2 linked regions of the Rhodovastum atsumiense genome follow. The protein of the gene in region 2 interacts with the protein of the main gene of each other region in a pairwise test. Links are inferred from orthologs where the notes say so. Each region holds a gene or a part of one and is shown on either strand. Other genes may lie near its edges.

Region 1 (3,771 bases), 2.9 Mb from region 2 along the record:
ACCTGGTCTGCGGGCCGGATTTCGCCTTCGGCCATCGCCGCGGCGGCGATATCGGCTTCCTCGCCGAGCGTGCCGAGGCGCTGGGGATCGGCCTGACCGTGGTCGCCCCGATCGGCGACGAGGCCGGGCCGATCTCCTCCACCCGCATCCGCCGCACCCTGCAGGACGGCTACCCGGAGCGGGCCACCGCCAAGCTCGGCCGCCCCTGGGCGATCCGCGGCATCGTGCTGCACGGCGACGCGCGCGGGCGCGGCATCGGCTTCCCCACCGCCAATGTCGCGCTGGGGCGGCATATCGAGCCGGCGCGGGGCGTCTATGCGGTCACCGCAAGGCTGCCGGACGGGCGCACGTTGCGCGGGGTGGCCAATATCGGCCGCCGCCCGACCTTCAGCAACCGCCCCGAAAGCCTGCTGGAAGCCCATCTCTTTGACTTCAGCGGCGACCTGTACGGCCTGGAAATCGAGGTGGCGCTGCTGAGCTTCCTGCGCAGCGAACAGAAATTCGCCGGGCTCGACGCCCTGCGCGCGCAGATCGTCGCCGATGCCGAAGAGGCGCGGCGCGTGCTTGACCGCGTCCTCGCGCCCTCCCCATAGTCGGCCGATGCACGGGGTACCGCACGCGCGAATTACCGGCCCGGCCGCCTGAGCGGTCCGGGATAGTTCTGACGCGCCCTTCCTCTGTCCGATGCGGCGACCTCGCCGCCCGAGATCCCCCCGAGATCCCCATGACCAAGACTGGCATGACCGAAAAACAGGACTACCGCGACACCGTCTTCCTTCCCGCGACCTCGTTCCCGATGCGCGGCGACCTGCCCAAGAAGGAACCGGCGATGCTCGCGCGCTGGGAGCGGATGGGATTGTGGGAGCGGCTGCGCGCGGCCAGCCGCGAGCGCAGGAAATTCATCCTGCATGACGGGCCGCCCTACGCCAACGGCAACATCCATATCGGCACCGCGCTGAACAAGATCCTCAAGGACGTGGTCAACCGCGCCGCCCAGATGGGCGGGGCCGATGCCGAGTACATCCCCGGCTGGGACTGCCACGGCCTGCCGATCGAGTGGAAGATCGAGGAAAACTACCGCGCCAAGGGCCAGGACAAGGACGCGGTGCCGATCCTGCAGCTGCGCGCCGAATGCCGCGCCTATGCCGCCCACTGGATGGGGGTGCAGGAGCAGGAATTCCGCCGCCTGGGCGTGCTCGGCGACTGGGCGCACCGCTACGCCACCATGGACTTCCCCTCCGAGGCCGCGATCGCCGCCGAGATCGGCCGCTTCCTGATGAACGGGGAGCTGTTCCGCGGCCTGCGGCCGGTGATGTGGTCGCCGGTGGAAAAGACCGCGCTGGCCGAGGCCGAGATCGAGTACCACGACCATACCAGCACGACCATCTGGGTCCGCTTCCCGGTGGTGACGCCGACCGTGCCGGAGCTGGCGGGGGCGGCGGTGGTGATCTGGACCACCACCCCCTGGACCATGCCGGGCAACCGCGCCATCGCCTGTGGCCCCGACTTCGACTACGCGGTGCTGCGCGTCGATGGCGTCAAGGAGGGCTCGCTCGCCCGCCCGGGCGAGGTGCTGGTGCTGGCACAGCCGCTGGTGGAACAGACCTGCGAGGCGACCGGGATCACGGCGCATACCGTGCTGCACGTGCTGAAAGGCGCGGCGATCGCCGGCACGGTCTGCGCCCACCCGCTGCGCGGGCGCGGCTACGACCATGACGTAACGGTCTTCCCGGCCGATTTCGTGACTACCGACGCCGGCACCGGCTTCGTCCACATCGCCCCGGGCCATGGCGAGGAGGATTTCGAGCTCGGCCGCACCCATGGCATCGAGGTGCCGGAAACGGTGGGCGACGACGGCACCTTCAATGCCTGGGTGCCGCTGTTCGCCGGGCTGCACGTCTACAAGGCCGCCGATCCGGTCTGCGCCGCCATGACCGAGGCCGGCGGGCTGCTCGCGCGCGGCAGCATCGTCCACCCCTACCCGCATTCCTGGCGTTCCAAGAAGCCGCTGATCTTCCGCGCCACCCCGCAATGGTTCATCCGCATGGACGGCGCGGGCGAGATCCGCACCAAGGCGCTGGCGGCGATCGCCGGGACCCATTTCGTGCCGGAAAAGGGCCGTACCCGCCTGTCGTCCATGGTCGCCGCGCGCCCCGACTGGTGCATCAGCCGCCAGCGTGCCTGGGGCGTGCCGATCGCCGTCTTCGTCGAGAAGAAGACCGGGCAGGTGCTGCGCGACCAGGCGGTGGTGGACCGCATCGTCGCCGCCTTCCGCGAGGAAGGGGCGGATAGCTGGTACGCCTCGCCACCGGAACGCTTCCTCGGCCCCGGCCGCGACCCTGCCGAGTACGAACAGGTGCGCGACATCGTCGACGTGTGGTTCGAATCCGGCTCGACCCATGCCTTCACCCTGGAGGCGCGCAAGCTGCCCTGGCCGGCCGACCTCTATCTGGAAGGCTCCGACCAGCATCGCGGCTGGTTCCATTCCTCGCTGCTGGAATCGGTTGGCACGCGCGGGCGGGCGCCGTTCAAGGCGGTGCTGACGCATGGCTTCGTGCTCGACGAGCAGGGCCGCAAGATGTCGAAGTCGCTCGGCAACGTCGTGGCGCCGCAACAGGTCTGGGACAAGTACGGCAGCGACATCCTGCGGCTGTGGGTGATGATGTCCGACACCGCCGAGGATCTGCGCATCGGGCCGGAGATCCTGAAGCAGCAGGCCGAGCTGTACCGCCGCCTGCGCAACACGCTGCGCTGGATCCTGGGCAGCCTGGACGGGTTCACCCCCGCCGAGCACCTGCCGGAAGCCGAGATGCCGGAGCTGGAGCGCTGGGTGCTGCACCGGCTGACCGAACTTGACGCGCGGCTGCGGGAAGCGGTGCGCACGCATGACTGGACCGGGGTCTACCCGGCGATCCACAGCTTCTGCGCCACCGACCTCTCGGCCTTCTATTTCGACATCCGCAAGGACGCGCTGTACTGCGACCGGCCGGACACGGTCCGCCGGCGCGCCGCCCGGACGGTGCTCGACCACCTGCACCGCTGCCTGTCCACCTGGCTCGCCCCGGTGCTGGCCTTCACCGCCGAGGAAGCCTGGGTGGCCCGCTTCGGCGAGGACACCAGCGTCCACCTGCAGGACTTCTTCGAGGTCCCGGCCCGCTGGCGCGACGAGGCGCTGGCCGCCCGCTGGGCCGGGATCCGCGACATCCGCCGCGTCGTCACCGGCGCGCTGGAACGCGCCCGCGCCGAGGGCACCATCGGGGCCTCGCTGCAGGCGGCACCGGCGCTGCACCTGAACGCGGAGCAGGCGGCGCTGCTGACGGCGGCGGAATGGGCGGAACTGGCGATCGTGTCCGACCTGACGCTCACCACCGCCCCGGCCCCGGAGAGCGCCTTCCGCCTGCCCGAGCTTCCCGACGTGGCGGTGGCCTTCGCCCCAGCCGAGGGCGAGAAATGCGCCCGCTGCTGGCGGGTGCTGCCGGAAGTCGGGCAGCAGCCGAAGCATCCGGCGCTGTGCCGGCGCTGCGCCGACGCGGTGGAGTCGGGGCTGGTGTGCCGGGCGGCCGCGGAGTGAGTCCGGCCGCCCTCCGCTGGCTGGGCATGGCCGCCGCCCTGGTGATCCTGCTCGCCGACCAGGCGAGCAAGGCGTGGATCCTGTACGGCCTGCGCCTGCCAGAGCTGGGCAGCCTCGAGGTGCTGCCGGTGCTGAACCTGACCATGGTCTGGAACCGCGGCGTCACCTTCGGCCTGCTCAACGGCTTCGGCAGTGCCGGC
Region 2 (3,671 bases):
GCACGGCGCCCAGGGGCACGGCGACGGCGCTACTGCCGCGACTGCGACAGACACATCTGTCGCGATCGGACCACCAGGGTCACGCGTTCGGCCGCACGAAGACGATCCGCGTGGCGTCGCAGATGGGGCAGCGCCAGTCCTGCGGCAACGCCGTGAAGGCGGTGCCGGGCGGGACCCGTCGGTCGGGATCACCCTCGGTAGGATCGTAGACGTGCCAGCACACGCCACATTCCATCATGCCGTCAGGGGGAAAGCTCATGCGAAACAAGCCTCGGCCATCTCGAGCAGGCGGGTGGCGGACTCACGGAAATCCTCGGTGGCAGCCAGAACCGCTTCCGGCACATCGCCGATCTCCAATGTGTCCAGCACGACCACGCCGGCCGTGTTGAAATACTGCACGGACCACACGTGACGCAGCCCGGTCGCCACCACCCGGCAGGCGCCGTAGCCGCGCGAGAACAACATCACCGGTCCTTCCCCCAGCGATGCCTGCAGGAAGCCCATGTCGGCTTCCGTCATCGGCAACAGGGTGAAGTTGATGACATGGGGCGGTGCGCCTGGCTGGTGCCGGGCCGCATGGTCGCGGATCTCGGCCAGCACGGGCAGCACGTTCATCGTCCCTTCCGGCGGAACGCCGACCTCGAGCCCGGTCCGGGTCAGCAGCGCCGCCCGGCACACCGCCTCGGGGACGGCGGCGACCTCCAGGTAATCGGCGACGCAGCCGCCGCCCGGCCCCTGGAACCGCACACGCCACAGCCCGGCCAGCACAGATTCCTGCACCTGCGCCACGATGCCGTCAGGCAGCGCCGCCATGCCGGACACTTCGCCTTCGCCAAGCACTTCGCCGATCAGCGCCGTCTCGTCGGCGGAGAAGTCGGTCAGATCGAACAGACGACCCGCCATGGTTGAGGCGTGGGCTGCAAGCGCCTCGGCCAGTTGTGGCAACAGGGCAGCGACGCGCGGACAGCGCGCGGCGAGATCCTGCTGCCCGGCAGTGGCAAGAATGCTGCCGGCACCCGATGCGATGCGCCAGGGGCTGCGCGCCGCGATGTTCCCAATCGGCATGACCTCCGAACCTCCCGCTCCCCACTTGCTCCGGCCGGTGACCGATGCGGAATTGAAAAGCAAAATGACAGATCTGGCAAGAACATTGCCAGTCCCGGCCGGAACGGGACAGATCCTGTCCAACGCCCCCCTCATCGCCATGACGCGGGCCGGGGCGCGAAATCCGGTCAGGCGAAAGCCGGGATCACTTTGCCCCGGCGCGCAGGAACGGTGGCAATTCCGGCTCACGCCCGATCAGATCGGCGAAGAACGGCTCGAAATCGCGGCCATCGAGCGCGGCCTGCACCCCGTCCAGCGCGGCCTCGATCGATCGCGCCTCCGCCGCATCCAGCACCCGGACCGCAGTGTCGATATGCACCAGCAGGTGCATGCCCGGTGTGACGTCACCCACCAGCAGGGTCGACACCACGCGGCGCTCGCCGCGATGCTCGCAGACCGCGCTGCCGGCCTCGACGGCCAGCACCGTCATCGGTATCCCCAGGCACATCCGCGTCAGCCCGTCCCACGCCGCTCGTAGCCGGCGAAGTCGCAGTCATTCGCCAGCAGGCCGGGCGGCGCGGCGCGGCGCCGGTCCAGGGCCACTCCCCATTCCGCCAGCACCTGCCCGGCCGCTTGCAACGCCGGAGCGATGGCATCGCGCACCGGCGGCGTCAGCGGCGCCCCCCAGTTCTCGAGATCGACCGGCTGGCATCCCACCAGCGCCAGCCGCGAGGGGCAGCGCCCGGTGAACTCGGCAGCGCTCAGCACGTCCTGGAAGCCGGTCTGGTGCAGGCTCATTTTCTTCGCCCCGGTGAAGCGCGGCACCTCGGCGTCGCGCACCACGCGCAGCGTGCCGGGGGCCAGCCCGTAGTCAATGGCATCGAACACCAGCAGCGCGTCGGCCTCCTGCACGTGGTGCACCAGGTAGAGCCCCTGGGTGCCGCCATCCATCACCGTGACATGCGCGGGCACCTGCCAGGTGGCGTGGAAGGTTTCCACTGCGCGCACGCCGAACCCCTCGTCCGCCCAGAGGATGTTGCCGATGCCCAGCACCAGAACGCGTTGAGGCAGGTCCGGCATCAGTCGTCGCGATCGTCGCGGAACTGCCGCTCGCCCGAGATCATGGTGGCGATCATGGTCTGGCGCGACATGATCTCCTCACGGATGGCGGCATAGATGTGCAGGATGGCGAAGGTCACGATCACCCACATGCCCAGGTGATGCAGTGTGTGCACGTCCTGGCTGTTGGGGAGATAATCGAACACCCAGCCGAACGCCCACGCCTGCCAGGAATCGCGGCCGGTGCCTTCGGAATACAGCGCGAAGCCGGTGATGATCATGCCGATCGTGCCCAGGGTGATGACGAAGAACATCGAGATCTGCGCCAGCGGATTGTGCCCCAGGTATTTCTTCGGCTCCTTCACCAGGAACGTGTACCAGGCCAGTTCCCAGAACACGCCGCGCCACCAGCGCCGGTTCCAGACCGGCAGGTAGAAGATCTGGCGGGAATGGCGGTTGCCGAAGAAGGCCCAGACGATCCGCAGGATAAAGCCGATCGCCAGCACATAGCCCGCGGCGAAATGGGCGAAGCGGATATAGCCGAACAGGAAATGCGCGCTCGCCTCGCCGGGCAGCGTCGGCGGCGGCGAGCCGATCAGGTAGCCGGTGATCGCCAGCACCGTGATGGCGGCCGCGTTCACCCAGTGCCAGATCCGGATCGGCGCCTCGTAGACATAGACGGTCATCCGTCCCCAGATGACTTCCTCGGTCTGGTCGATGACGCCGCCGAACTCGTAGCGGCCCTTGCGTACCGTGTTGCTCATGTCGCGCCCCCCTTCATCGCACGGTGACCCGCGCCAGGTCCTGGCCATCGGGCGACATGACATGGGTGGAACAGGCCAGGCACGGATCGAAGGAATGCAGCGTGCGCAGGATCTCGAGCGGCTTCGCCGGATCGGCCATCGGCGTGTCCAGCAGCGCCGCCTCGAAGGCGCCGATCCGGCCGGCCGGATCGCGCGGCGAGCCGTTCCAGGTGGTCGGCACGATGCACTGGTAGTTCTCGATCCGGCCATCGGCGATGCGGATCCAGTGACCGAGCGCGCCGCGCGGTGCCTCGGTGAAGCCGACGCCGCGGGCGCGGGCGGGCCAGCTCTGTGGCTCCCACTTGTCGATATTGGCGGTGGCGAGGTCGCCGGCACGGATGTTCGCCACCAGCTTGTCCTGGAAATAGCGCAGCTCGCGCGCGGCCCACTGGCATTCGAGGCCACGCGCCGCGGTGCGCCCGAGCGTGGAGAACAGCGCCGCCACCGGCACGTCCAGCTCGCGCAGCAGCGCGTCCACCGGTTCCTTGAATTCGGGCTTCTTCTGCGCGTAGCCGATCAGGAAGCGGGCGAGCGGCCCCACTTCCATGGCATGGCCCTTCCAGCGCGGCGCCTTGATCCAGGAGTATTTGCCGGCTTCGTCCACCGCCTCGATATTGGTTCGGCTGCCCTTCGCGTTGGGGCCGAGCACGTAGTTGGGTTCGGTGACGCCCTCGAAGGGATGCAGCCCCTGCCCTTCGTCCGGGTACTTGTACCACGAATGAGTGACGAATTCCTGGATCTGCTGCGGGTCCGTCAGGTCGACCG

The links. The genes of interacting proteins can lie anywhere in the genome.
Region 1: the proteins of NBY65_RS25230 (region 2) and ileS interact in binary tests that used the Escherichia coli proteins (3 or more experiments, as listed by UniProt). The link is inferred for Rhodovastum atsumiense from one-to-one orthologs.

The regions. Positions count from the first base shown.
Region 1 is NZ_OW485601.1:2,674,763-2,678,533, reverse strand. What follows is about bases 362-3,771. They hold ileS (isoleucine--tRNA ligase), read left to right. Parts: upstream 362-724; coding sequence 725-3,571; downstream 3,572-3,771. Other genes in these bases: lspA (signal peptidase II), read left to right, coding at 3,568-3,771; NBY65_RS12220 (bifunctional riboflavin kinase/FAD synthetase), read left to right, coding at 362-593. In the rest of the region: more of NBY65_RS12220, read left to right, coding at 1-361. UniProt on the Escherichia coli protein: Catalyzes the attachment of isoleucine to tRNA(Ile). As IleRS can inadvertently accommodate and process structurally similar amino acids such as valine, to avoid such errors it has two additional distinct tRNA(Ile)-dependent editing activities.
Region 2 is NZ_OW485601.1:5,599,237-5,602,907, reverse strand. Bases 342-3,290 are described here. They hold NBY65_RS25230 (HyaD/HybD family hydrogenase maturation endopeptidase), read right to left. Parts: upstream 2,125-3,290; coding sequence 1,558-2,124; downstream 342-1,557. Other genes in these bases: NBY65_RS25220 (nickel-dependent hydrogenase large subunit), read right to left, coding at 2,881-3,290; cybH (Ni/Fe-hydrogenase, b-type cytochrome subunit), read right to left, coding at 2,124-2,867; NBY65_RS25235 (HypC/HybG/HupF family hydrogenase formation chaperone), read right to left, coding at 1,250-1,552; NBY65_RS25240 (hydrogenase expression/formation protein), read right to left, coding at 342-1,065. In the rest of the region: NBY65_RS25245 (rubredoxin), read right to left, coding at 80-259; more of NBY65_RS25240, read right to left, coding at 256-341; more of NBY65_RS25220, read right to left, coding at 3,291-3,671.